2 regions of the Paraburkholderia sp. DD10 genome follow, and region 1 is predicted to be linked to the other one. Evidence: riboswitches for the same ligand, from Rfam matches in the RefSeq annotation. Region 1 holds a riboswitch; the other holds the start of a gene.
What was found. A riboswitch is a leader RNA that binds a small molecule or an ion and turns the genes downstream of it on or off. The one in region 1 is predicted to bind thiamine pyrophosphate.
Positions count from the first base shown of each region.

Region 2: it holds a riboswitch for thiamine pyrophosphate, as region 1 does, so the genes downstream of both, ACOCG7_RS28990 (FAD-dependent oxidoreductase) here and thiC (phosphomethylpyrimidine synthase ThiC) in region 1, are expected to answer to the same signal.

Region 1 covers NZ_CP185393.1:2,070,872-2,085,254, reverse strand. The annotation lists gene ACOCG7_RS24580 (hypothetical protein) at 1-388, opposite strand, end outside; gene ACOCG7_RS24575 (glycine zipper 2TM domain-containing protein) at 641-853, opposite strand; gene thiC (phosphomethylpyrimidine synthase ThiC) at 1,143-3,074, opposite strand; TPP riboswitch at 3,191-3,309, opposite strand; gene ACOCG7_RS24565 (GreA/GreB family elongation factor) at 3,463-3,873, opposite strand; gene ACOCG7_RS24560 (cytochrome b/b6 domain-containing protein) at 4,418-5,056, shown strand; gene ACOCG7_RS24555 (molybdopterin-dependent oxidoreductase) at 5,089-5,880, shown strand; gene ACOCG7_RS24550 (pentapeptide MXKDX repeat protein) at 6,000-6,239, shown strand; gene ACOCG7_RS24545 (EamA family transporter) at 6,604-7,545, shown strand; gene ACOCG7_RS24540 (NADPH-dependent 2,4-dienoyl-CoA reductase) at 7,657-9,717, opposite strand; gene ACOCG7_RS24535 (DUF4397 domain-containing protein) at 10,080-10,874, shown strand; gene ACOCG7_RS24530 (entericidin A/B family lipoprotein) at 11,144-11,278, opposite strand; gene ACOCG7_RS24525 (sensor histidine kinase) at 11,478-12,911, opposite strand; gene ACOCG7_RS24520 (DUF1328 domain-containing protein) at 13,104-13,280, shown strand; gene ACOCG7_RS24515 (DUF1328 domain-containing protein) at 13,370-13,531, shown strand; gene ACOCG7_RS24510 (ferritin-like domain-containing protein) at 13,652-14,224, shown strand; gene ACOCG7_RS24505 (response regulator) at 14,367-14,383, shown strand, end outside.
Region 2 covers NZ_CP185393.1:3,009,553-3,023,935, forward strand. The annotation lists gene ACOCG7_RS28935 (ABC transporter permease) at 1-616, opposite strand, end outside; gene ACOCG7_RS28940 (ABC transporter ATP-binding protein) at 613-1,545, opposite strand; gene ACOCG7_RS28945 (STAS domain-containing protein) at 1,784-2,089, opposite strand; gene ACOCG7_RS28950 (MlaC/ttg2D family ABC transporter substrate-binding protein) at 2,086-2,718, opposite strand; gene ACOCG7_RS28955 (MlaA family lipoprotein) at 2,833-3,924, opposite strand; gene mlaD (outer membrane lipid asymmetry maintenance protein MlaD) at 3,936-4,511, opposite strand; gene mlaE (lipid asymmetry maintenance ABC transporter permease subunit MlaE) at 4,603-5,370, opposite strand; gene ACOCG7_RS28970 (ABC transporter ATP-binding protein) at 5,379-6,200, opposite strand; gene thiE (thiamine phosphate synthase) at 6,295-7,398, opposite strand; gene ACOCG7_RS28980 (thiazole synthase) at 7,395-8,210, opposite strand; gene thiS (sulfur carrier protein ThiS) at 8,249-8,446, opposite strand; gene ACOCG7_RS28990 (FAD-dependent oxidoreductase) at 8,503-9,633, opposite strand; TPP riboswitch at 9,863-9,985, opposite strand; gene ACOCG7_RS28995 (ABC transporter ATP-binding protein/permease) at 10,390-12,141, shown strand; gene ACOCG7_RS29000 (hypothetical protein) at 12,319-12,771, shown strand; gene ACOCG7_RS29005 (hypothetical protein) at 12,861-13,502, shown strand; gene ACOCG7_RS29010 (response regulator) at 13,606-14,346, shown strand.

The sequences.
Region 1 (14,383 bases):
CGTAATAGGCGGGATACGCAGGATACACAGGCGCCGGATAGTAAGCGGGATAAGCCGGCGCGACGTACACGGGCGGCTGGGCGACCACATAGGCGGGCGGCGAACTGGGCGGTCCGGCCTGCCCCTGTTGCGCCGGCTCGGTCTGTTGCGGCTGGCTGGCCGAGTCGCCGACGGTGCCGAGCGGCACTTCGCGTTGCGCCATCGTGGCCGGCACTGTCGCGTAGTACGGGTAGTACGCCGGATAGTAGCCGTAGGGGTAATAGCAACCGGATAACGCCAGCGCACACGCGGCGGCGCCGAGCGCGAGTCCCGTTCGCGGAAGACGGAACAGGCTGCGCGGCGGCCGCTGGCCGATCGCACCGAGAGGATTAGTGACGCGGGACTTCATGACGCGCTCCTGGTTTGCATCCGACGCCCCCGTTCGGGGCGTAACGCCATGAGCTTACGCTGCCCACGCGATAACCGGATTGCGAAACCGTAACGGCGTATTTCGCCTCGTTGCTGCGAGGCGATGTGACGAAGCGGCTTGACTGGAGACGACGCTCGTCTCCTCAAAAGCGCTTCGCAAATCAGACGCGGGCGGATTCTTCAGCCCCGCCCGCGTTCAACCCAAGCCATTTACTCGACGCACAAGCGTCGCTCACTTGCCAACCTGGTTGCCAATCACGCCGCCGACTGCCGCGCCGCCCAGTGTCGACAGCGCGTTGCCGCCGATCGCCGCGCCCGCGACGCCGCCCACGCCCGCGCCGATTGCCGTATCCCGTTGACGCGTGGTCATGCCTTCACACGCGGTGAGGCTCGCGACGACCGCGACAATGGTTGCGAAGGTGCCCATCCGACGAATCGTTTTCATGATGTCTACTCCCCTGACTGAGGTCCGAAACGAATTTCGAAGCCGTTATTCGGAAATGAACGGTTCTCCCCGTCCTTGCATTTGATCTTATCGCCGCAGCCCGTATCCAGATGTGTGCGCTTGTCAGCGGACTGCCGGTTTCGTAATCAAATGTTTCCCCATGTCCAGCATGACGCGTGCCTGCTGCGCGCGCCAATGCAAAAGCCCGCCAGCGGCGGGCTTCGATGCTGCGATGCAGCGCGTCGATGCAGGGAACGACGCGCGCGCCGCTCCCTCTGTTCCTCGACGCTTACTGCCGCTGATAAATCTCAGCGCCTTTCTTCATGAACTCGATCGACTTCACTTCCATGCCTTTCTTCAGCGCTTCGTCGTCGGTGACGCCTTGCTGCGCCGCGAATTCGCGCACGTCCTGCGTGATCTTCATCGAACAGAAGTGCGGGCCGCACATCGAACAGAAGTGCGCGACCTTGGCCGAGTCCTTCGGCAGCGTTTCATCGTGGAATTCGCGCGCCTTGTCCGGATCGAGACCGAGGTTGAACTGATCTTCCCAGCGGAATTCGAAGCGCGCCTTCGACAACGCGTTGTCGCGCACCTGCGCGCCCGGATGGCCCTTCGCCAGATCGGCGGCGTGCGCGGCGAGCTTGTACGTGATGATGCCGGTCTTCACGTCGTCCTTGTTCGGCAACCCGAGGTGTTCCTTCGGGGTGACGTAGCAAAGCATGGCGGTGCCGAACCAGCCGATCATCGCCGCGCCGATGCCCGACGTGATGTGGTCGTAGCCGGGCGCGATGTCGGTGGTCAACGGTCCGAGCGTGTAGAACGGCGCTTCGTCGCACCATTCCAGTTGCAGGTCCATGTTCTCCTTGATCAGCTGCATCGGCACGTGGCCGGGGCCTTCGATCATCGTCTGCACGTCGTGCTTCCACGCGATCTGCGTGAGTTCGCCGAGCGTCTTGAGTTCGCCCAGTTGCGCTTCGTCGTTCGCGTCGTAGATCGAGCCGGGACGCAGGCCGTCGCCAAGCGAGAAGGCCACGTCGTACGCCTTCATGATTTCGCAGATGTCTTCGAAATGCTCGTACAGGAAGCTTTCCTTGTGATGCGCGAGGCACCACTTCGCCATGATCGAGCCGCCGCGCGAGACGATGCCCGTCATGCGCTTGGCCGTGAGCGGCACGTATTGCAGACGCACGCCCGCATGGATCGTGAAGTAGTCGACGCCTTGCTCGGCCTGCTCGATCAGCGTGTCGCGGAAGATTTCCCAGGTCAGATCCTCGGCCTTGCCGTTGACCTTTTCCAGCGCCTGATAGATCGGCACCGTGCCGATCGGCACCGGCGAGTTGCGGATGATCCACTCGCGCGTTTCGTGAATGTGCTTGCCGGTGGACAGATCCATCACCGTGTCGCCGCCCCAGCGGATCGCCCACGTCATCTTGTCGACTTCCTCGCCGATCGACGACGTCACCGCCGAGTTGCCGATGTTCGCATTCACCTTCACGAGGAAGTTGCGGCCGATGATCATCGGCTCGCTTTCCGGGTGATTGATGTTGTTCGGAATGATCGCGCGGCCGCGGGCGACTTCCTCGCGCACGAATTCAGGCGTGATCTCCTTCAGACCGTCGGGGCCGAACGCGCTCGCGCCGAACGCCTGGCCCGGATGCTGGCGGCCCATCATCGCGGCGAGTTTTTCGCCGTTCGGGCCGCTCGTCTTCAGGCTTTCCAGATAGGCGGCGCGCTGCTGGTTCTCGCGAATCGCGATGTATTCCATTTCCGGCGTGATGATGCCGCGACGCGCGTAGTGCATCTGCGACACGTTGGCGCCCGCCTTGGCGCGGCGCGGCGTGCGGTGCAGGCCCTGGAAGCGCAACTCGGCGGTGGCGGGATCGGCGGCGCGTTCGCGGCCGTAGTCGCTCGTGAGACCGGTCAGCGCTTCGGTGTCGCCGCGCTCTTCGATCCAGGCTTGACGCAGCGCGGGCAGACCGGCGCGGATGTCGATCTTCGCCTCAGGATCGGAGTAGGGGCCCGACGTATCGTAGACATAGACCGGCGGATTTTTCTCGCCGCCGAAACTGTCCGGCGTATCGGCCTGGGAGATCTCACGCATCGGCACGCGGATGTCGGGCCGCGAGCCGGTCACGTAGACCTTGCGCGAATTCGGCAGCGGGGCGACAGCGGCGGCATCGACGTGGGCGTCGGCGGAAAGGAACTTCGGATTGGCGTTCATGCTTATCTCCTGTGTCGACCAGAGTTGGCGCTGGTCCCATGCAAGGCAATGTGGGGCCGCTAAGCAGGAGATGAGATGAATGTCGTCGGAAATCGCGAGAAATGAAACCAGACCCGCTGCGAAATCCGTACGCTTCCCTGCGCTGGCATTATCCAGATCAGGTTCAAAGGGTATTTCTCACCCACGCAACACGGACCTCCAACCTCCGTGCGACGCAGGACCCCCGCGTTAGCAGCGCACACAATACACTGCGCGAGCGCTGCTTGGCAACCGTCTCGATAATTCGAACGCCGGTCGCCGGCGTACTATTCCATCAAGACCGCGGCGCGGCCGGACATGATGCGGCGCAACAGTGGCGCCTCGCACGCGTGCCGCTTACAACATGAAATCACAACGTGAAATCGTCGGCGGCTTCCGGTTGAAACAGGATTTTGTCGAGCTTCAGCACCTTCGGCGTGCCGCTCGGCGGCGTGAAGCTGATGCGTTCGCCGCGTTTGGCGCCGAGCAAGGCAAGTCCGACCGGCGAGAACACGTTCAGGCGGCCCTGCGCGAAGTCCGCATTGGGCGGATAGACGACGGTCCAGGTCATGTGCTCGCCAGTGCTTTCGTCGATCAGCGTGGCTTGCGAATTCATCGTGACCACGTTGGCGGGAATCTCGCGGGCGTCGACGATCACCGCGCGTTCCAGCACGTCGTCGAGCATGTCCTGCATTTTCGCGTCGGCGCCCGGCGCGGCCGCATGCTTCTCGAGACGGGCGACGTCGAGTTCGGTGAGGTAACAGGTTTTCGTCTTTTTCATGACGGGTGCTCCAATTCAATTCAATCTGCAGGTGAGGGGACAGCGTGCGGATGAGATCGGCCCGGAGCCCGACGATGCGGCTCCGGTATAGGAGGGAGCAGCGTTAGATCGGGCGCCGGGCGGCGGGAAGCGGGAGCGTTCGGGACGGCTCGCCGGCATGGCACCGTGCGACGTCCGCGCGCGCGCACCCGGTCGCGCCGCGGCGGCGCAAACGGGTGAAGGCACGGTAAGTCGGAAAGCGCATGAGAGTAGCCGGCAAGGTCGAAAGAAAGAGGTTCGCACAAGCGCCGCAAGACAGGGAACCGGCGCGATGGAAGACCCATGTTAGCACGGGCCATGCGCCCCTCAGTCTCTCAATTCGATGTCGGGCGATGCGCGGCGTCAGACAAAAAAATTCAAAACGGGGTGTCATAACCCACCGCATCGTTCGACAAACGTGCAGACCCTGTTGGCGCACGTCATGCAAACCTTCCGCCGCGCGGCAAGCCGCGGAACTCGCCGCTTGCCGTTGATCGCGCCGCGGCCTTCGTTCACGGAGAATCTCATGGCAACTTCTCATGCATTGCGCGAAAGCGCGCCGCCCGCCAAGCCGCAAAGCGGCGCGATTCATCCGCTGTGGGTGCGCGTCACGCATTGGCTCAACGCACTCGCGGCCATCGTGATGATGCTCTCCGGCTGGCGCATCTACAACGCCTCGCCGATGTTTCCGGGCTTTCGTTTCGCGCCGGAAATCACGCTCGGCGGCTGGCTCGGCGGCGCGCTCCAATGGCATTTCGCGGCGATGTGGCTGCTGGTCTTCAACGGTCTCTTGTATCTCGCGCTGAATCTCGCGAGCGGGCGCTTCGTGCGCAAGTTCCTGCCGATCTCGCCGCGCGCCGTGCTGCACGACCTCATCGCCGCGCTGACCGGCAAGCTCTCGCACGCCGATCTGCGCGTCTATAACGCGGTGCAGAAATTCGCCTACCTGTTCGTCGTTTGCGACCTGATCGTGCTGGTGCTGTCGGGCCTCGCGATCTGGAAGTCGGTGCAGTTTCCGCTGCTGCGCGAACTGATGGGCGGCTACGACAACGCACGCATCGTCCACTTCTTCGCGATGTCGCTGATGGCGGCGTTCATCGTCGTGCATCTGGCGATGGTGGCGCTCGTGCCGCGCTCGCTCGTCGCCATGCTGCGCGGACGTTGAGCCGCTTACGCCAAGCCCGAGGATACCGAATCATGAACAAGCCCAATCCAGAATCCGCTCGGCCGACCGGCCAACGGCTCGACCGCGAGTCGATCCTGATCGACGCCCGGCGCGAACTCGCGATGCCCTCGCGGCGCCTCTTCGGCAAACGGCTGCTGACGCTCGGCGGTTTGTCGATGCTGACCGGCTGCTCGCTGACCGACGACGAATCGGTCAACACGTTCCTCACGGCCGTATCGCGCCTGAACGATCGCGCGCAAGCCGCGCTGTTCGATCCGAAGCAGCTTGCGCCGACCTACACCGAAGCGCAGATCACCCGGCCGTTTCCGTTCAACGCGTACTACGGCATCGACGAAGTGCCCGAGGTCGACGGCGCCGGCTACAAGCTGAAGATCAGCGGACTCGTGACCGGTCAGCGCGTCTGGAGCTTGCCCGAGCTGTATGCGCTGCCGCATGCGGAGCAGATCACGCGGCACATTTGCGTGGAAGGGTGGAGCGCGATCGGCCGCTGGGGCGGCACGCCGTTCGCCGATTTTCTGCGGCGCATCGGCGCGGACACCAGCGCGAAATACGTCGGCTTCAAATGCGCCGACGACTACTACGAAAGCATCGACATGCCGACCGCGCTGCATCCGCAAACGCTCCTCACGTTCGAATACGACGGCGAGCGTCTGCCCGCGAAATACGGCTTCCCGATGAAGCTGCGCATGCCGACCAAGCTCGGCTACAAGAATCCGAAGCACATCGTCGAGATGTTCGTCACCAACACGTATCCTGGCGGCTATTGGGTCGACCAGGGCTACAACTGGTTCGGAGGCTCCTGACGCGCGCGGGTCGCCGCATGCCGCATCCCGATGCGCGACCCCAGGCGGCAGAAGCTTCGGAAACACGCCGGCATGAGCAAGGCGCCGGCTCTATTCATTCACGACAACGGAGTCACCCCATGAAGAAGTTTGCAATCGCAGCAATCGCCGTCGCTTTCCTGACCAGCGGCGGCGCGGCGTTCGCGCAGGCAAGCGGCGCGATGTCCAACGATTCGATGTCGCACGACGCGATGTCGAAGGATTCCATGTCCAAGGACGGCATGAAGAAGGACGGCATGAAGAAGAAGCACGACAAGATGAAAAAGGACGGCGACGCGATGGGCATGAAGCACGAAGCGTCCGGCGCAATGGCGAACTGAGCGCGCTGTTCGATGCCCGCCGCATAGCCCGAAAGGGCTTGGGGCGCGCGCGCTGAAAGCCGGGGAAACGTCCCCGGCTTTTTTGTTGCGGGCACGCAAAAATTACGATTCTTTCGCACGGCGCGGTGGGCGCTTACTGCATAATGCGATGCGCGCCCAACATTGGACGCGTGTCAGCCGTGGAGCGATTTCCTTCGACCACCACGGCGTTGTGGCCCCTTTGGCCATCTATCGTCTTCTCGTTCCACCAACATGTCCGCCAGCCTCGCCCGTCAGACCGCATCGCCGATGCGGTGTCCGCCATCCCGCCACGGGGTCTTCAGCGGGGGCGCGGCGCCTCGAGCGGCATGGGCGGGTTGAACGCATGTCGTCGCAACTTCCCAGCCTTTTTTCGCGCCTTGTCCCGGGTGGTTTTTCCATCCGTTTGCCGCAGTCGCGCAACGGACAGATCGCGCTCGCGCTCGCCGTCGTCTACCTCGTGTGGGGCTCGACGTATCTCGCCGTGCACGTCGCGCTCGGTTCGTTTCCGCCGCTGCTGCTGTCCGGTCTGCGCAACCTGTTTGCCGGCGTAGGGCTTTTCATCTTCGCGGCGCGCCGCAATCCCGTCTGGCCGAGCGCCGCCGAGATCGGCAATGCGGGACTCGTCGGCACGATGCTGGTGGGTTTGTCGAGCGGCATGCTGGCCTATGGGATGCGCACGGTCGGCACCGGCACTGCGGCGGTGATGGTCGCGACCGTGCCGCTGTTCGCGACGGTGATCGCGGCGGTGGCGGGGCGCAAGATCGGCCGGGGCGAGTGGTTCGCGGTCGGCCTCGGGCTGGTCGGCATCGCGATCCTGAGCCACGGCGACGAAACGCCGGGCTCGGCGGGCGGCAGTCTCGCGATTCTGTGCGGCGCGCTGTTCTGGGCCGGCGGCGCGCATCTGGCCGGGCGGCTGAAGCTGCCCTCGGACCTGTTCCTGTCTACCTCGCTGCAAATCGGCCTGGGCGGCGCGATGTCGACGCTGGTCGCGCTGGTTTCCGGCGAACGGATGCTCGAAGTGCACGTTCTGCCGCTGCTGGCGTTCATCTACCTGATGCTGATCGGCACGATGACCGCGTACGTCGCGTATGGTTTCCTGATCCGGCACACGAGCCCGATCATCGCCAGCAGTTGCATGTACGTGAATCCGGTGGTGGCGGTGGCGCTCGGCGCGCTGCTGCTCGGCGAGCCGGTCACGCGCTCGACGGTGATCGCGACCATCGTGATTCTGGCGAGCGTGGGCCTGTCTTTCTGGTTCGATTACCGGAAGAAGGCGCTCGCCTGAGCGTGTGCGAGGCACCGCCGCAGTGGCGCGGCGGCGCGAACACGACAGCACGACAGCACGACAGCACGACAGCACGACAGCACAAACCACGGCGGCGCACTCCCTTCAGCATCAAAGCGCCGCCGCTACTTCCGCGCCTTCGCGAATCGCGCGTTTGGCATCCAGTTCCGTCGCGACTTTCGCTCCGCCAATCACGTGATAGCGCGGACTCTGTGTCTCCACCGACCTCTCCGCCGCAACCACGCCCGCCGCCGCGGCCTGCGGCAGCAGATCGCGCAGCGATTCCTGCCCCGCGCACACCACGATCGTGTCCACATCCAGCCATGCCTCGACGCCCTCACGCGCGATCTTCAAACCGCGCGCGCCGATCTCCAGATACGACACGCCGCCGAGCGTCTTCACGCCGTTCCTGGCGAGCGTCGCGCGATGCACCCAGCCGGAAGTCTTGCCGAGCCCCATGCCGAGCTTGCCGGCCTTGCGCTGCAACAGCCAGATTTGCCGCGCCGGCTTGGGCGGCGCCGGCGCTTTCAGACCGCCGCGCTCGCGCACCGCGAGATCGACGCCCCATTCGTCGAGCCACGCGTCGCGCGGCATCGGCAACGGCTCGCCCGGACGATGTAGCAGGTACTCGCTGACATCGAAGCCGATGCCGCCCGCGCCGATCACCGCGACGCGTGCGCCGACCGGCGCGCCGCGCAGCACGTCGACGTAGGACAGCACGTTCGGCCCGTCGATGCCGGGAATCGCCGGCCGCCGCGGCACGATGCCGGTGGCGACGATCACGTCGTCGTAAGCGCCCGTGGCGAGCAGCGCGGGATCGACGCGCGTATCGAGCCGCACGTCGACGCGATGACGCTGCAACTGGCTCTGAAAATAGCGGATCGTCTCGCTGAATTCCTCCTTGCCCGGCACGCGCATCGCCAGATTGAACTGGCCGCCGATGGTTGGGCTCGCATCGAACAGCGTCACGCGATGCCCACGCGAGGCCGCCACCGTCGCCGCCGAGAGTCCCGCCGGACCCGCGCCGACCACCGCCACCGAGCGCACCGCCGGTCCTGAAACGGACCGGTAGACCAGCTCGGTCTCGCGTCCGGCACGCGGGTTCACGAGGCACGTCGCGCGCTCGTTCCTGAACGTGTGATCGAGGCAAGCCTGATTGCAGGCGATACAGGTGTTGATTTCGTGCGCGCGTCCCTCGGCGGTCTTCACGACGAACTCGGGATCGGCCAAGAGCGGCCTCGCCATCGAGACCAGGTCGCCGGCTCCCTGCGCGAGCAGTTCCTCGGCGACCTCGGGTGTATTGATGCGGTTCGACACGATCACCGGCACCTTCACGGCGGCCTTCAAGCGCGCGCTGAGCGCGGCGAAGGCCGCGCGCGGCACCGAGGTCACGATGGTCGGCACGCGCGCCTCATGCCAGCCGATGCCCGTATTGAACATCGTCACGCCGGCCGCTTCGAGCGCCTTTGCAACCTGCACGGTTTCGTCCCACGTGTTGCCGCCTTCGACCAGATCGATCAACGAAAGACGGTACACGACGATGAAGCGCTCGCCGCACACCGCGCGCACCTGTTCGACGATCTCGCGGGCGATGCGCATGCGGTTCTCGATGCTGCCGCCATAGCGATCGTCACGACGATTGGTGCGCGGGCAGAGGAACTGGTTGAGCAGATAACCTTCGCTGCCCATGATCTCGATGCCGTCGTAACCGGCGCGCTGCGCGAGACGGGCGCAGCGCGCATAGTCGCGCACGGTGCTCGCGATGCCGGCGAGACTCAGCGCGCGCGGCTTGAACCTCGAGATCGGCGATTTGATAGCGGACGCCGATACGACGAATGGCTGATAACCATAGCGGCCCGCATGCAGGATTTGCAGCGCGATCTTGCCGCCTTCGGCATGCACGGCCTCGGTCAACAGCCGATGATTGCGCAGATCGAACACGCTGTTCAACGTGCCGCCGAACGGCAGCAGCCAGCCTTGCCGATTCGGCGAGATGCCGCCCGTGACGATCAGCCCCACGCCGCCTTTCGCGCGCTCGCGGAAATAGGCGGCCAGCTTCGGGTAATGCCAGAAGCGGTCCTCCATGCCGGTGTGCATCGAGCCCATCACCACGCGGTTGCGCAAGCGGGTGAAGCCCAGGTCGAGCTCGGCGAGTAAGTGTTGGTAAGACATGCAGGGCGCCGTGTAAGTATTGGATGCGCACGAACAATACACCGCTCGCGCGGCCAACCTTCCGAGGAAACTTTCTAATCCTCGCAATGCGTTGCCCCGTAAGACATTCCCAAGCCGCCGTAAGCCATGGCGTCCCCTGCGGCACACGCATTGCTCGTTGCGAGCGTCCATCGACATGGACCGCGCCGTTCGAAAAACAGGCGCGATGTGAGACAGGGATAGGAGGGGCAGCTTCGTTTCGACAGAGCCGGCGAGAACCATTCCAACGATCAACGAGCACGGTTGCGCACGGCGTGACATTCGAGGTGGCACGCCCGCAAATCAATGGGTCCAGCGCCCAACATCGATATAGGTGAATACAAATGAAACTAATCCGAACCATGACGGCCCTGGTTGCCGTCGCAGCAGTTCTGAGCGCATGCGGAGGCGGCTCCGACGACGTCGGCAAGGAACTCGGACTGACCAATCCGCAGATCCATTTCATCCACGCGATTCCGAGCGGGCCGGCATTGGACTTCATCGTGAACGGCACGGCGCCCTCGGGACAGACCAACGTCGCCTATAAAGGCGTGACCAATTTCACCAACATCAACACGGGTTCGACCTCGGTCGCCTACGCGGCGACGGGCACGACCACCGCGCTCGCGAGCGGCACCTTCCCCAATGTCGCGAAGGGTCACGAATACACGGTGCTGGCTTTGCCGGGCTCGAGCGCGCCGGATATCGGCCTGATCGACGATCCTTTCGACAAGGGCCTGCTGTCCAATAGCGCGCGTTTGCGCGCGTTCAACGCGTCGGCGAACGCGACCAACCTCGACCTGTATCTGGTTCAGTCCACCAACACCAACATCGCCGGCATGTCGCCGACGATGGCGGGTGTGGCATTCAAGAACGCGGTGCCGCCGACCGGCCAGGATTCGATCTATGTGTCCGGCGGCACCTACGTGCTGATCGCGACGGTGGCCGGCAGCAAGACGCCGATCTTCCAGTCGACGTCGTTCACGCTGTCGAACAATGCCGACTGGCTGGTGACCTCGGTGCCGATCGCCGGCACGCTGAGTCAGCTCGTGCCGGGGCAGATCCATCTGCTGGTGGCGCAGAACGGCAACACGAGCACGCCGAGCGTCGAGTTGACGAACACGCTGACGGGGCAATGAGCGCGCCAAACCTGCGCATGGCCGCGGCCGATGTGAACTAACACACGCGGCGAACGCATGCGACAGGCGACAAGCGCCAGGGGAGGACGGGGCGGCGATCCACGCGAGTGGATCGCCGTTTTGTTTGCAAGGCCGCCAGCGAATGCAACGGCGTGCTGCGTACTGCGCGCTGCCATAAAAAAACCGCCGCGGTTTCCCGCGGCGGACTCTGGAGATCCTGCATGACCCGGCGCCGCTAGACGCCTGGCGCTCGATCCATTGCAAGCTGCTTATTTGGCTTTTTCGGCCGAATTCGTAATGGCGCTGCCGCCCTTCGAAATGTCCTCGCCGGCTCCCGAAATGGTGTTGCAACCGGCGAGTGCGGCCGTCCCTGCAATGAGAAGCAAAGCGATCAGTCGATTCATGAAAGTTCTCCTTGTCGAGAATGCATCGGTTGATGTTGTCGTCCGACGGTGGCGTGAGCCAGTCGGTCCGGTCTGATTGCATGTTAAAAAATGAGCGGGGACGGCGCTGTCGGTTGCGCTGCGATTTTGCTGTAGGCGTGCTCCGGTGTTTGCGTCGGCGCACTCCTACAGAAGTTCTCGCGTCTCCCGCAGCGCGTGGCTACACCGCGGTTTTCGACGGCGCCGCCGCGCTGGCGTTGGGCATCACCACGTGGATATCGGTGCCGTTCGGCACACCGCGCCGGATATCGAAGCGTCCGCCATGCGCGGCGACGCGCTGACGCATGCCGAGCAGCCCGTGGGTGTGCGTGCGTTTCAGATCGGCGGGCGTGATGCCGACGCCGTTGTCGGCAATGTGCAGCGCCACTTCACCGTCGCCGACCTGCAACGCGATCGACACCTTCGAGGCGCGCGCGTACTTGGCGGCGTTCGTGAGCGACTCCTGCGCGACCCGGAAGAGCGCGATCTCCGTCTGCTCGTCGAGCTGGATATCGTCGGCGGGCAGGTGCAGATCGAGCATCCAGTTGTTGCGCTGCGCGGCTTCGTCGGCGAGCGTGCGCAGCGCGGTGACGAGCCCGAAGTTCGCCAGCACCGTGGGTCGCATGTCTTCGATGATGCGGCGCTTGAGCGCGATGCCCTGGTCGAGATTGGCGAGCGCGCGCTTCAGCTTCTCGGAGACATCCGGCTCGCTGTTCTTCAGCTTGCGGTTGGCCCACGCCACGTCCATCTTGCTCGCGGTCAGAATCGCGCCGAGTTCGTCGTGCAACTCGCGCGCGAGCTGGGTCTTTTCGTTTTCGCTGACCGCCTGCAAGTGCCAGCCCAGCGCTTCGAGCTGACGGGTGCGTTCATTGACGAGCTGATCGAGTTCTTCCTGCTGCGTGATCAGTTGACGCTGCACGCGCGCCTGACGGTCGATCTGTATGCCGAGATTGCGAAACAGCAGGATGAACAGCACGATGTTCAGCGCCGACAGACCGGCCGCGCACAGCGTGGAAATGCGCTGATCGGCGCGGCTCGCGGCGAGCGCATGCTGCGCGCGACGCTCCTCGTTATCGCGCAGCAGCGTGAGCGTGCTGTCGATCAGCGAGGCGTCGACGGCGCCGGCCTCGCTCGTGCTGCCGCAAGCGTTGAGATCGAGGGGATGCGGCGCGGCCTGTTGCATCGCGGCAGCGCCCGCGCCGATGCGCGCCTCGATCAGCACCGCGACCTGCGCGAAGCTCGCCGACTCGGCGCTGTTCGCCTTGCCGCCGTGGTAGAAGCCGGTCAACTGCCGCCCGCTCTGGCGAATCCGTGCGGCGGTCGCGCAAAAATCCCGCGCGGGCGCGTCCTGCTTCGTCAGAAGAAACCGGTCTTGCTGCGCGCTCAGATGCGCCACCTGGCTCGCGAGCATGCTCAACTGCACGGTGACGTCGCGCGCCTCGAGCGCGGTTTCGTATTCGGCGGCGATGCGCTCGCGCGCCGTCTCGAGAATCACGAGGCCGCCCACGGTGATGACGATCGCGACCGTCATCGCGATCGCCCAACTGCGATTGCGCATCCAGGCGCTGAGCCGCGCCGCGGCGCCTGCGTGCTGCCCGTTCGACACGTTCCGCATATCTGACACGTCGGGTTCCTGGCTGGGAGCTTCAGTGTAACGTCGCGCGGCTCAAGGCTGGCGGCGTAACGCTGCCGTAATCGAATGTCAGCGGATTCTCACACGAAAACCGGAGCGCGTCGGAATGCGCGCGCCGTCGACGACCGATAGGATGAACGTGGTCGTTCAACCGTTTTGCAGGAGGAAGCCATCATGCTGAAATGGGCGTTGTTCTTCGCCGTCGTCGCGGTGATCGCCGGCCTTCTCGGATTTACCGGCGTGGCGGCAGGCGCCGCGGCAATTGCGAAAGTCCTGTTCGTGGTGTTCGTGATTCTGTGTGTGGTGTTCCTCGTGCTGGGCTTCGTGGTGACGAAAAAAATCATCGATTAGCGACGCTCGACGCACGCTTTGCACGCCGCGTCTTTTGAAATTGAAGCGCGGTTCGTTCGATACGAATACCAACAGGAAGGAGAGTTGCCATGCTTCACTATGCCATCGTCTTTTTCGTCATCGCGCTGATTGCCGCCGTATTCGGCTTCACGGGCATCGCGGCGGGCGCGGCCGAAATCGCGAAGATCCTGTTCTACATTTTCCTCGTCGTGTTCGTCGTCACGCTGCTGCTCGGCGTATTCCGAACGTAGACGAAATGCACTTGCTCGAAGGACGCATCGGGTGCGCTTCGTGCCCCGCTTCGTGCCCACTTAATGCCCGATTGGTACCCGATGCGTCATCCCCACCGTACCGGATAAAGGAGAGACTCAATGGCGAACTCACCTGGCGCCCAAGGCGCGGCATCCCAATCGCGCGATCCATTCGTGATGGACGTCCGGAAAATCCGCGAGGACGCGCGCAAGCACATGTCTGACGGACCAGTCACGCAAAGCTATGGCGCGGACCGCGAGACGGTGCTCAAGCTGCTCAACGACGCACTGGCGACCGAGATCGTCTGCACGCTGCGTTACAAGCGGCATTACTTCATGGCGAAGGGCATCAACTCCGAGGCCGTGGCCGCGGAATTCGCGCAGCATGCGAAAGAAGAGCAGGAACACGCCGACCGCATCGCCGAGCGCATCGTGCAACTGGGCGGCGAGCCGGATTTCGCGCCGGACGGTTTGCGAACGCGCGCGCATTCGGAATACAAGGAAGGCGGGAATCTGACGGATATGATCCGCGAGAATCTGGTCGCCGAGCGTATCGCGATCGACACGTATCGCGAGATCGTTCGCTATCTCGGCGAGAAGGACGTGACCACGCGGCGTCTCTTCGAGGAAATCCTCGCCGTTGAAGAAGAGCATGCCGACGACATGGCGGACCTGCTTCAGGGTCGCGAGTAGCGAATAACGAATACTCGACGAAGAACCGACGAATAACCAACGAATAACCGGTGTGCGAAAGCCCCCGAGGGCGGCCGACGCATGCCGGAGATCATTACAATGTCTGCTTCGGAGCGTTCTCCCTGGCACGGACACCAAAACGATGATTCGAGTGCTGAT
Region 2 (14,383 bases), 940 kb from region 1:
AAAAGGGATTGAGCCGCGACACTTCGCGCCACACCGGCGGCAGCGTATGCGTCGAGTAGAACACGCCCGAGAGAAACGTGAGCGGCATGATCAGAAAGTTCTGGAACGCGGCAAGCTGATCGAACTTCTCCGCCCAGATGCCGGCGATCAGACCGAGCGTGCCGAGAATCGCCGCGCCGAAAATCGCGAACAGAATGATATACAGCGGCGCGCTGAAACTGACCGGCACGAACCAGATCGTCACGATGAACACGCCGAAGCCGACCGCCAACCCGCGCGCCACGGCAGCCAGCACATAGGCGCCGAACATCTCGTAGTGCGAGAGCGGCGGCAGCAGCATGAACACCAGGTTGCCGGTGATTTTCGACTGAATCAGCGACGACGAGCTATTCGCGAACGCATTCTGCAACACGCTCATCATCACGAGACCCGGAACCAGGAAGCTCGTGTACTCGACGCCCGGATACACCTGCACATGATCGCGCAACGCGTGGCCGAAAATCGTCAGATACAACAGCGCGGTAATGATCGGCGCCAGCACGGTCTGGAACGACACCTTCCAGAAACGCAGGATTTCCTTGTAAAACAGCGTGCTGAATCCACTATAGCCGGTCATGCAAGCCCCTCGATCATTTCCGGACCGTTCATCACCTGAACGAAGACGTCTTCGAGATCGGCCTTGCGGACTTCGATTTCGTCGAACGTGCAGCCCGCCGCGCGGCATTGCGCGAGAATCCGCTCGACGTCGTCATAGCTCGCGAGACGCAGCAGATGCTGACGGCCATTGCCGTTGCCCGCGCCGCCCTCCACTTCGAGCACACGCAGGTCGGCGGGCAACACGCCCTGGCCGAAACGCAGGAACAATTGCATGCCGGCAAAACGCTGCAGCAGCGCGCTGGTGCGATCGAGCGCGACCACTTCGCCGCGTCGCAGCATCGCAATGCGATCGCACAGCGATTCGGCTTCTTCAAGATAGTGCGTGGTCAGCACGATGGTGTGACCTTCGCGATTCAGGCGCGAGATGAATTTCCATAGGGTTTGACGCAATTCGACGTCCACGCCCGCGGTCGGCTCGTCGAGCACGATGACCGGCGGCCGGTGCACCAGCGCCTGCGCGACCAGCACGCGGCGCTTCATGCCGCCCGACAGCGCGCGCATGTTGGCGTCGGCTTTCTCGGTGAGGTCGAGATTGGCCATGATCTCGTCGATCCATGCGTCGTTGTTGCGCAGCCCGTAGTAGCCGGACTGGATGCGCAAGGTCTCGCGGACCGTGAAGAACGGATCGAACACGAGCTCCTGCGGCACGACGCCGAGCGCGCGGCGCGCCAGCCGGAAATCGTCGATAACGTCGTGGCCGCGCACGGCGATGCTGCCTTCATCGGCGCGCGCGAGACCGGCGAGGATGCTGATGAGCGTCGTCTTGCCCGCGCCGTTCGGACCGAGCAGTCCGAAGAACTCGCCTTCTTCCACCGTGAGGCTGACGCCCTTGAGCGCCTGCAAATCCTTGTAGCGCTTCTTGACGTTACGAATTTCTATGGCTGACATGACTGGGGGCCGCGCGCGTCGCGGCGCCTAAAGGGACCTTGCGGAGCCCAGGGTGGGCACACAAATGCTGGGAGAAACGAAATTGGGGCCGGTTAAGTGCCCCAAAAAACGTTTGATTATAGGGCAAAAATTGGCTGGCCCGGCTTGGGTCGGGGCGATCCGCGTGACGCTGATGGAGCGTCGATGCCGGCGCCAATGCGGCGCCGGCGGTATCGGGACAAGAGTCGGCGCTAAAGCGTTAGCTCTGGTCGACCGCTCTGCACGGGACCAGGGTATCGACGCCGTAGGCTTGCGCGAGGCTGGCGAGACCAGCCGGCAGATTGACGATCTCGAATCGGGCGCCGCGTGCCTGGGCGGCCCGCTGCCACGCGAGGAGGACGGCCAGCGCGGACGAATCGAATTGCGCAAGCGGTGTGCAATCCACGCCGCTCGCGCCCGCCGCGATGCGCTGCAAACCCGCCACGAGCGCACTCTTCGCGCTCGCGTGGGTCAGTGTCGCGCCGCTCTCGAAGCGGTTCACGACGGGGCTCAGCACTTCGCTCACGACTGCTTGCCCGCGGCGAGTTGCTGGTTGCGCTGCGTGAGGAACTGGATCAGTCCGTCCACGCCTTTCTGCTGAATCTGCTCGTTGAACTGCTGCTGATACGCCTGGATCAACCATGCGCCGAGCACGTTGATGTCATAGACGCGCCAGCCTTGCGGCGTCTTGTACAGACGGTAGTCGAGTTCGATCGGCGAGCCGTTGTTCATCACGACGGAGCGCACCACCGTATCGGTGTCGTCCGGATTCATGCGGAACGGCTTGTACTGAATCTGCTGGTCGCGGACCTGAGCCAGCGCGCCCGAGTAGGTGCGGATCAGCAGCATCTTGAACTGCTCGACCACCTGGTTCTGCTGCTCTGGCGTGGCGGTGCGCCAGTTGCGGCCCATCGCAAGTTGCGTGGTGCGGCGGAAATCGGTGTACGGCAGGATCTTTTCGTTGACGAGACGCGTGATGTGGTTGATGTCGCCTTGCTGGATCGACTTATCCGCGCGGATCGAATCGATCACCTGTTGAGTGACGGTCTTGATCAGCCCGTCCGGCGAATTGGCGTCGACCGTTTGCGCCGATGCACCGGCACTGGCGAACGAGAACAACGCAGCGAACAACGGAATCAGGAAGAATTTTTTCATATGTAGCCTTGCCTTAAAAATAGTGCAACCGTTTGAGCCGACATTAACACGCGAGTTCAGCGGCAATCCATGCGCAAACTGCGAGAGTCGTATCGATCTGTTACGGGCACATCATCAACGCAATTTAAACGACGGAAAGTTGAAACGCGTGGGCGGGACCAGTTGGCCGGCCGGAATCTGCGTCGTTTCGGGACCGCCGTTCATATCGATGGGCGGCGTTTCGGCGCTGCCCGAAGCGGCTTCAGGTTTTGCCGCAGTGCCGGTTGCGCCCGACGTTGTACCCGCTGTCGCGCCCGCCGCCGAAGCCGCTTGCGGCGGCGTTGCCGCAGCCGTACCCGAGGCTCCCGCCGCCTTCGCCGGAGCAGCCTGCGTGCCTGCGGCGGTGCCGGCCGTGCCGGTCACGGCGCCCGCCGGCGCGCCAGCCGCACTGGCCGCACCGGCGTCGACGTCTTCGTATTTGGGCAACGGCGCTTCGTCGCCGTAGTTCGGCAGCGCCTGCGCCTGCTTGCCGTCCGACAGCAAATACTGACGGCGCTGCAGGTACGCATTGCGCACGAACGAATACTTGTCGAGCGCGGCGCCCTCCAAGACATCGCTCGCATTCAGAAGGTTGGCGCGCGTGTTGACCACGTTCAGCCCATACAGCGCCCAGCTCAAGCCCGGCGGATCGATGTAGCTGAGCGGGTTCACATAATAGTTGCCGAGCGAGCCGACCGCGTCGCGCAACGTGCTCGGACCGAACAGCGGCAGCACCAGGTACGGCCCCGTCGGCACACCGTAGTGGCCGAGCGTCAGGCCGAGGTCGTTGTCGTGCTTGGGCAGCTTCGCGAGCGTCGCGACGTCGAACAGACCGCCCACGCCGAACACCGTGTTGATCACGATCCGCATGATGTCCTGCACGCCGTCGGTGATCTTCAATTGCAGCAGGTTGTTCGCCGCGATGTAGACGTCGCCGATGTTCGAGAAGAAGTTCGTCACGCTGTCGCGCACCGGCTGCGGCGTCACGAAGACATAGCCCTTCGCGACCGGCTTCAGCGCGTATTGGTCGATCTTGTCGTTGACGGTGAAGATGGTGCGGTTCAAGCCTTCGAGCGGATCGCCCTTGGTCGGCGTCTGCACGGTCGTGCAGCCGGCGAGCGCGGCCATCACGACGGTCAGCTTCGCCACCTGCAAGGCGCCCGCACCACTGATGCGTAGGGTCTGCATTTTTATTCTCCTTATTGACCGGCTGCGCCGGAAGCCGGAACCGCCGGTGTGGCAGGCACCGCCGGCGCCGCCACGGCCGCCGCGGCAGGTGCGGTCGAACCCGCCGAACCCGAGCCGGACTTCGACGCGCCCGAGTCAGCCGCTTTGCTGTACAGGAACTGCCCGATCAAGTTTTCCAGCACGATCGCCGATTGCGTCATCGAGATCGTATCGCCCGCCTTGAGCATTTCTGTGTCGCCGCCGGGTTCGAGCCCGATGTATTGCTCGCCGAGCAGACCCGAGGTCAGGATCTTCGCCGACGAATCTTTCGGAAACTGGTATTGCTTGTCGAGGTCGATCGTGACGACGGCCTGATACGCGTTGCTGTCGAAGCCGATCGAGCCGACCCGACCGACCGTCACGCCCGCGCTCTTCACAGGCGCGCGCGCCTTGAGTCCGCCGATATTGTCGAACTTGAGCTTGACCGGGTACGTTGCCTGAAACGACAACGAGCTCATGTTGCCGGCCTTCAGCGCGAGAAACAGCAACGCCACGAAACCCAGCACCACGAACAGGCCGACCCAGAAGTCGAGAGCAGTCTTTTTCATCGTCATCCCAAAGTGAATCCGCCGCGCCGCCGACACTCCCCGCCGGGCGCGACCCGTGACGCGCCGCCGGCGGAAAAAGCGCAACGCAGTCTTAGCTGAACATCAGTGCAGTCAGCAGAAAATCGAGGCCGAGCACGGCAAGCGACGCGTACACGACCGTTTTAGTCGTGGCGCGCGACACGCCTTCCGGTGTCGGCTTGGCTTCATAGCCTTGAAACAGCGCCACGAACGTCACCGCAAGCCCGAACACCACGCTCTTGACGACCCCGGCGCCCACGTCGCGCCAAACGTCGACGCCGCCTTGCATCTGCGACCAGAACGCGCCGGCGTCCACGCCGATCAGCAGCACGCCGACCACGTAACCGCCCAACACGCCGACCGCGCTGAAAATCGCCGCCAGGATGGGCATCGCAATGATGCCGGCCCACAGGCGCGGCGCGACCACGACCTTGACCGGGTCGACGGCCATCATTTCCATCGCGGTGAGTTGCTCGCCCGCCTTCATCAAACCGATCTCGGCGGTGAGCGATGTGCCGGCGCGGCCCGCGAACAGCAGCGCGGTGACCACCGGCCCCAGTTCGCGCACGAGCGACAGCGCCACCAGCAGCCCGAGCGCCTGCTCGGAGCCGTAGCGGTTCAGCGTGTAATAGCCTTGCAGGCCGAGCACGAAGCCGACGAACAGCCCCGACACGGCGATGATCACCAGCGAATAATTACCCAGGAAGTGGATCTGCTTCGTGACAAGCCGCGGCCGGCGCAGCAGCGGGAAAAATTCGAGCACCAGCCGGAAGAAGAAGCGCGTGGCGTAGCCGGCCGTGCCGAGCACGTCGAGCACCGAGCGGCCGACCGAACTGATCAGCGAGCCGATCATGACTGGCCTCCGCCAATGCCGAAGTCCGCCGCGAGCGGCGTCTTGCTGGGATAGTGGAATTTGAACGGGCCGTCCGGCGCTCCGTCGATGAACTGCCGCACCGTGGGATCGGTGGACGCGCGCAGTTCGGCCGGCGTGCCCTCGGCATGAACGCCGCCGTTGGCGAGGAAATACACGTAATCGGCGATGGCGAACGATTCGGGCACGTCGTGCGTGACCAGAATGGAGGTGGCGCCAAGCGCCTGATTCAGCGCGCGGATCAGATTCGCGGTGATGCCGAGCGAGATTGGATCGAGGCCGGCGAAGGGCTCGTCGTACATCATCAACTCGGGGTCGAGCGCGATGGCGCGCGCCAGCGCCACGCGCCGCGCCATGCCGCCCGAAATCTCCGACGGCAGCAACTGCCGCGCGCCGCGCAAGCCCACCGCGTTGAGTTTCATCAACACGAGGTCGCGGAGCAGTTCTTCGGGGAGATCGGTGTGCTCGCGCAGCGCGAACGCCACGTTTTCGAACACCGACATGTCGGTGAAAAGCGCGCCGAACTGGAACAGCATGCCCATCTTGCGGCGCAGCGCGTAGAGGCCGTCGCGCGTCTGCTGGCCGACGTCCTGGCCGTGAAACAGGATCTGACCGCGCTGCGCGCGTACCAGACCGCCGATCAGACGCAGCACCGTGGTTTTGCCGCAACCCGAGCCGCCCATGACCGCCACCACCTGCCCGCGCCTGAAGCGCAGATTCAGGTTCGACAGGACGGGCCGGTCGCCATAACCGAAGTCGACGTCGCGCAGCTCGAGTAAGGTCTCGGGAGAGGAAGACACGAAACTGACAGTCCTTTTACACGGAAGGCCGAATTATAGGGCCATCATGCAAAAGTTGCCGTGAGGAGCCCCGTCCCTTTACCCAACTTGACGATTATTGCGCAAACAATTGTTGCAGTGCAGAAACGGCGGCGGCGGGGTCCGCCGCTTCCGTCACCGCCCGCACCACGGCCGCGCAACCCACGCCGGTCGCCAGCACGTCCGGCAGCACCTGCAGGTCGATTCCACCGATCGCCACGAGCGGCACCACGCCGTCGAGCAGGCGCACATACCGGGCGAGGCGTCTGAGGCCCTGCGGCGCGGTGGGCATGACCTTGGTGGTGGTCGGAAAAACCGCGCCCAGCGCGACATAGCTTGGCCGGAAATGCAGCGCCTTGAGAATCTCGTAGAAGCCGTGCGTCGAAAGGCCGAGGCGAATGCCGGCTGCGGCGAGCGCGGAAAGATCCGCGCTATGCAGGTCTTCCTGGCCCAGATGAACACCGTACGCGCCCGCTTCCAGCGCGGCCTGCCAATGATCGTTGATGAACACCTGCGCGTCGTGTTGCCGGCCGACCGCCACGCAACGGGCGATTTCGCGCTTGAGTTCGTCGGCGGGATGAGCCGACTTGCGGCGCAACTGAACCGTCTTCACGCCTAGGCCCACCACCCGTTCCACCCACTCCGCGGTCGGCAGAACCGGGTACAAACCCAGTCGCTCCGGGCAGCGCGCGAATGCTTGCGCGGGCGCGTCCGGCAGGCCGGCGAGACGCGGGAAATGCGCGAGATCGGACGGAAATGCGTCGTCGGCGCGGGTTTCGTCGCCATCGCGCCAGGCAAGCGCCAGCACCAGCGCGTCGTGGGGATCGAAACCACAGTCCAGAAACGCGGCCAGCGCGGGAATCCAGTCTTCCGCCAGATGGCCTTCCAGGCGGTATTTTTCGCCGCCCAGGTGCAGCGTCGCGGTCTCCTGCGCCGCCTCGATCACCCCGGCGCCCTGCACCAGCCAGCGCGCCACCTGCTCGCCATGCCGCTGCGCGTCCGCGACGATGATCAGGTCGCCGCCGTTCGGCTCGTCCGGCGCGGTCAAACAGATGCGCCACGGCGCGTGCGTCGGCGGCCAGTCGCCGAGGCGCGCACGAATGCGCTCCGCGGCTTCGGTGAGTTCGTCGGCGGGCGGCCAGAACAGGTCGCGATCTTTCAAAGCCAGAGTCTGCGTCATGCGGCGCTCCCGTCTTGATGCCAGAACGGCATGCCGACCACCGGCGTGCTCGCGTGCGCGCTTTCGCGCTCGGCCATCGGCCCCGCCAGAAACGCCTGGCGGCCCGCCTCGACGCCCAGCGCGAAGGCCCGCGCCATCGCGTCGGGGTGCGTGGCCTGCGACACGGCGGTGTTCAGCAGCACGCCGTCGAAGCCCCACTCCATCACCTGCGCCGCGTGCGACGGCACGCCGAGACCGGCGTCGACGATCAGCGGCACGTCCGGCAGCCGCTCGCGCAGCACCCGCAGCCCGTATGGATTGATCACGCCCTTACCGGTGCCGATCGGCGCACCCCACGGCATCAGCGCCTCACAGCCGGCATCGAGCAGACGGCGGCCGATCACCAGGTCCTCGGTGCAATACGGCAGCACCTTGAAGCCGTCCTTGACCAGTTGCGCGGCCGCTTCGATCAGACCGACCGGGTCGGGCTGGAGCGTGTAGTCGTCGCCGATCAGTTCCAGCTTGATCCACTCGGTTTCGAAGATTTCGCGCGCCATGTGCGCGGTGGTCACCGCCTCGCCGACGGTCAGGCAGCCGGCCGTATTCGGCAGCAGCGGCACGCCGTGACGCTTGAGCAGATCGAAGAAGCCGGCTTCCGCGCCGCCTTCGTTCATCTGCCGGCGCAACGCGACGGTCACCATGCCGGGCCGCGCCGCGTCGATCGAATCGGATAACGATTGCAGCGACGGATAGCGCGACGTGCCGAGCAGCACGCGGCTCGCGAAGGTTTGGCCGTAGAGCGTGAGCGCGTCCGCGGGTTTTGGGGAAGTCATTTGCATCATGCTGGTCTCCGGCAATGCGTGGCGCGGGCTCAACCGCCGGCCACGGGCTGCACGACATCGAGCTTGTCGCCCGGCTGCAGCGCGCGCGCCGCATGCTGGGCACGCGCGACGAAATCGCCGTTCAGCGCGACCGCGAACGGCGGACGCGCGCCATACGCGGCGAGCGCATCGGCGACAGTCGCGCCTTCGGGCAGCGACAACGGCTTCTGGTTGATATGAATGTCCATGGTGTTCGAATACGGTTCAATCGATGACTGACGAAACTGCATGGCGCGTGCCTCGCTCATGCCGGCTCCCGCGCGCAATCCAGTTGAAACAGCTCGCTCCAGCGCGCCGCCTGCCGCCAGTCGGCGAAGGCGTCGGCACCGCCGATGCGGCCTTCGAGCAGCGCGGCCGCGAAGCGCACGGCTTCGTCGGCGACTTCGGGCACGATCATGTAGCCGTGCCGGTACAGGCCGTTCACGCGCAGCGTCCGCGCGCCATCCCACAGCAAGGCCGGACGGTGGTCCGGCAGGGTCGGACGGCACTGCGAATTCAGTTCGAGAATGCGCGCCTCGCCGAAGCCGGGATGCACGGAAAACGCCGCGCTCAGCAGTTCGAGCGCCGAGCGCACGCTGACGGGCGACATGTCCTCGCCTTCCACCTCGGTGGCGCCGATCACGTAGAGATCGTCCTGCTTCGGCGCGATATAGAGCGGGTAGCGCGGATGCAGCAGGCGCACTGGCCGCGTCAGCCTGATTCCCGGCGCATGCACGCGCGCCACTTCACCGCGAATGCCGCGCAGCGTGGGCAGCACCGGCTTCGCGCCTAAACCCCGGCAGTCGATGGTGATGCGCGCGGCAGGCAGCGCGCGGTCATCGACCGGCGTGTTCCAGTGTGTTTCCACGCCGCGCTGGGCGAGGCCCGCGGCGAGCGCGGCCAGCACCTGGCGGTTATCCAGTTGGCCTTCGCGCGGCAGCAGCCAGCCCTGATTGAAGCGGCCCGCCAAGGCCGGTTCGGCCGCGCCGACCTGGTCGCCCGAGAGCGTCACGAAGCCGCCGTCGAGCAGTTCCGCAGGCGCATTCGAGCGCACGCGGCGCTCGAACAGCGGCGCCTCGGTGCGGTCGGCGTGATGCCAGACGACGAGCGTGCCGTTACGCTGGAAGAACACCGGCTCAGGCAATTCGGCGAGCACTTGCGGCCAGCTATCGAGCGAACTCGCGCCCAGCCGCGTGATCAGCAACTCGGCGCTGGCGGCTTCCGCGAGGGGCGCCAGCATGGCCGCTGCGACCCACGCGGCGGCTTGCGAACCGGCGGCGTCGCCGCGCTCGTAAAGCGCTACGCGATGCCCCTGACCGGCGAGACGCCATGCGACGAGGCGCCCGCAAAGTCCACCGCCGAGCACCGCGAAGTCGGGTTGTGCGGGACGGTTCATCGCGCGCGCTCCCAGTCACGACGGCAAGCGAGGCCGAAGCACTGCGACGCGCCGACATGACCGGCGAACGCGTGGCGAAGAGCAAAGCACATATCTGAAGAATAGGCGGTCATCGAGTCCTTTCCGTACGGCAAGAAACGCACGTACCCAGGACGAAACCGGCGGGTAAGGCCGGCCGGGCAAAAAATGCGTTCGAATGACGCACGCCGCCCGGCGGGGAATGGAAGACTGGCTGCTTCCGGAAACTTCCCGCGCCGGTATTACCCGGATCGGGTGCAAAGGGTCTCTCTCAGCCTTGCCACCGCGGCATGAAATCATGCAGCCTGTGGGCAAAGCACCCCTGTTTCGTCGAAGACCATTAGACCATAAAAGCCGCGGCGCCCGCAAACGAGCGGCCCTTCATCACGCGCGGTTTGATCCGGCACCGATCTTTTGTTTCGTCGAGACGGACGAAGCCCGCGCTCTGGCACAATGCCTGGACCGGACGCCGCGAGACCGGGGCGCGGGCGGCACGCATGGCCGTCCACGCGCCGGCGGCATCGAGGCGAAGGAGTCCAACGCGACTTAACTTCCGCTTAAGGACTTCGCAACAGAATCGCTCAGCCGGACGGGCGCTCATCATCGCGCTTACGCCCGGAGCTTCGCCATTAAACCCGCCGTAGAGCGAAGAGGCGGGCGACCGACCGACGGCCAGCCCCGGACGGGCCAGTTTCATAGGACCGGCCCCGCTTTGAGCCAGTACTACACAGGATGCTCATGACAGCCAATACTTCTATCAGCCCAGTGCTCCCGCCGGACGAAAAAGTCTCCGCCTGGAGCCTCATCAAACCTTACTGGGTCTCCGAGGAACGAAAAATCGCATGGTCGCTGCTCGTCGCGATCATCGCGATGAATCTGCTGGTGGTGTGGATCAACGTGCGCCTGAACCGCTGGAGCGCCGACTTCTACAACGCGCTGCAAACCAAGAACGTGCACGACTTCCCGCATCTGCTGATGGTGTTCTCGGGCCTCGCGTTCGGCTTCATCATCCTCGCGGTGTACGGGCGCTATCTGCGCCAGATGCTCGGGTTCCGCTGGCGTCAGTGGCTGACCACGCGCTACCTCAACGAATGGCTGCACGACAGCGCCTTCTACCGGATCGAACGCGACCGGCTCGCCGACAACCCCGACCAGCGGATCAGCGACGATCTGCAATCGTTCGCCACCACCACGCTCTCGTTGACGCTCGATCTGCTTTCCACCGTCGTCACGCTGGTGTCGTTCATCACGATCCTGTGGTCGCTCGCCGGCGCGTTGACCATCTCGCTCGGCGGCATGCCGATTCATATTCCCGGCTACATGGTGTGGGCCGCGGCGCTCTACGCGGTGGCCGGTTCGCTGATCATCCAGAAGGTCGGCCATCCGCTCGTGTCGATCAACTATCAAGCGCAGAAAGTCGAGGCGGATTTCCGCTTCGGACTGATCCGCCTGCGCGAAAACGCCGAGCAGATCGCCTTCTACAACGGCATGGAGACCGAGAAGACCAACGCCCGCTCGCTGTTCGGCCGTATCCGCGACAACTGGTGGCAGGTGATGAAGTACACCAAGCGGCTCACCTTCGTGCTCAGCTTCTATGGTCAGATCGCGATCATCTTTCCGCTGGTGGTCGCGGCGCCGCGCTACTTCGCTGGCGCCTTCACGTTCGGCGTGCTGATGCAGATTTCGAGCGCGTTCGGCACCGTCAGCGATTCGTTCTCGTGGTTCATCAACAGTTACAGCACCTTGGTCGAATGGCGCGCCACCGTCAACCGGTTGCGCGAATTCAAGCGGGTCGTGCATGCTCCCAGGTTGAAGGAATCGGTCTCGCCCGCTACCGCGCACGGCGGCATCAACCTGCATTTCGTCGACGCCGACAAACTCAGCACCGAGGGTCTCACGCTCGCGCTGCCGAACGGCAACCCGCTGTCGCGCATTCGCGATATCGCGATCGAGCCGGGCTCGCGCTGGCTGGTGCGCGGTCCGTCCGGCTCGGGCAAGAGCACGCTGATGCGCGCGCTCGCGGGCCTGTGGCCGTTCGGCGACGGCTCCATCGACGCGCCGGTCAACGCGCGCATGATGTTCATTCCGCAAGTCAGCTACATGCCGATCGGCACGCTGAAAGCCGCGCTCACCTATCCGTCCGCAGCCGACACCTATACGGACGACGAATGCCGCGAGGCGCTCGTCACCTGCCGCCTGTCGGAGTACGCCGACCGTTTGCAGGAATCGGGACACTGGACGCGCATTCTCTCGCCGGGCGAACAGCAGCGCCTCGCCGCCGCGCGGGTGCTGCTGCACAAGCCGGATTACCTGTTCCTCGACGAAGCGACGAGCGCGCTCGACGCGGACAACGAAGCGCGTCTCTACCATTTGTTCACGGAGCGTCTGCCGAAGGCGGCGATCGTGAGCGTCGCGCATCGCGAATCGCTCGCGGCGTTCCATGACGAAACGCTCGAGGTCGAGCGTTCGGACGAAGCGGTGGCGGCATAAGCGAGGCAAGCGCAACACCCCGAAACACCAGGAAACACGCGAGAAGAGTTAGAAAGCATTTGCGAAGCGGGCAAGCTGTTCCCCGCTTTGAAAATGCCTCCCAGCAGCGACGATAGCCGTGCGGGCCGAACCCCGTCCCGCCCGCCCCGCCACTCACTGCTAACGGACTCTTCGCACATGTCATTCGATCGCCGCTCCCATCCCCTGACCCGGCGCTTCGCGCTTGCCCTCGGCGCAGCGCTGCTGCTCACGAGCGCCGCGCAAGCCGCCCAGCCCACCGAGCCGGCGGACGTCTGCCCCGCGCTCGAACACATCGTCAACGCAACCGACTTCAAGCAGTTGCCGGCGCAATCCGCCGCGCAATTGCCGGGCATGTCGAGCGCGGACGATTGCCGCGCCAACCAGCACGCCTACGATTGCCACTGGCGCGCGCACTGGCAAGCCGACGGCGTGGTCAACGACCCGCTGCAAGAAATCGGCGCCGATATCGCCGCGTGCTTTCCGAACGTCGTGCACGACGTCAATACGCCGACGCGCCAGCATTTCATCGTGACCACCGACACGCGGCGCGTCAGCGTCACGGCGAGCGTGCAAGGGCAAAACGAACTGCGTCTGCGCGTCACGCGCTGAGCGTGCGCCCGCTCGACGCGATCCGCCGCGATCACCTTTTCGAAACCGCGCTCGTCGACCACTCATTGACCGCTATCAGGCCACGCATCATGACGCTTACGCCAGGCCCACGCGCTTATGCGTTCACGCGAGCCCCCCGGGCCGCGTGCGTCATGCTGCGCCGGCCTTGCGCGTGGCTTGCCGCCTGCGCCGCGCTGAGCGCCGGCTTGAATGGCTGCGCGTGGACGCTGATCACGGCCGCCGACGCCACCGGCTCCATGATTCAGGCAGGCTACGCAGTCGCGGCAAACTACTCGTCGCCGACCTTCGTCAACGGCCGGCCCGCCGACGTGCGCAACGTCTGCATCGAAGTGAACCAGAACGTGTCGGTCGGCGACTTCGTGCCGTCGCTGCAACTCGCGCTGGAGCGCCGCGGCATTCGCTCGGACGTCTACAATCCGGGCACCTCGCCCGCCGGCTGCGAGGCGCGCCTCGTCTATAACGCCGCGATCGACTACGGCCGCCGCTCGTTCAGCGACGAATCGATCCAGTACCTGTCGATCATCGATCTGACGTTGATCCAGCACGGCCGCATTCTCATCACCGCGCGCTATCAGACGGGCGGGCTCAACACCGACCGCTTCTCGTCCGCGTCGACCAAGCTCAACGGGCTGATCGAACGAATGGTGGTCGATCAAAAGGACCTCGCGCGTCAGCCGGTGAACACCATGCAAACGTCGCTCGCGAACTAGGGCGCGCACGCCGGCGCTTTCCGCTTGCTTTCTCTTACGCGAGAAAGAATTCGAAAGCGTCACGCGCTTTGCCGCGCACGGCCGGATCACTAAGATGACCCGGATGAACCAATCCATTCTGGTCGTCGACGACGACCCGGTCGTACGTGAGCTCGTCAGCGAGTACCTGCAGGGGCGCGGCTTCAAGGTGGCCACGCTCGAACACGGCATGGCGCTGCAGCGCAAATTGCAGGACGAGCGTCCCGCGCTGGTGGTGCTCGACATCATGATGCCGGAGCTCGACGGCATCAGCGCGCTGCGCGCGTTGCGCGTCGCGGGCGACGACATCCCCGTGATTCTGCTGACCGCGCGCGCCGATCCGATCGACCGCGTGATCGGCCTCGAACTCGGCGCCGACGACTATCTCGGCAAGCCCTTCGAACCGAGCGAACTGGTCGCGCGCATTCGCACCGTGCTGCGACGCCGCGGCACGATCGCGCCGAGCGCGCCCGAGCAGCGCGCACCCTATCGCTTCGGCCGTTTCGAGGTGAATTTTCCGGCGCGCGAATTACGCCGCGACGGCGAGCGCATCACGCTGCGCTCCAGCGAATTCGCCATGCTCAAGGTGTTCGTCACGCACGCGATGACCGTGCTCACGCGCGCGCAGTTGCTGGAGAAGCTGCACGGCAACAGCGAGGCGCATCGTAATCGCAGCCTCGATGTGTCGATCTGGCGCTTGCGGCGGCTGATCGAAGTCGATCCGTCGGAGCCGCGCTATGTGCAAACCGTGTGGGGACGCGGCTATGTGTTCGTGCCGGACGGCGAGATCGGCGCGGCGGAGCGCGGGGCGGCGCCGCCGGCCTGATGCGCGACGTGGGACGCGGGACGCGGGACGCGGAACG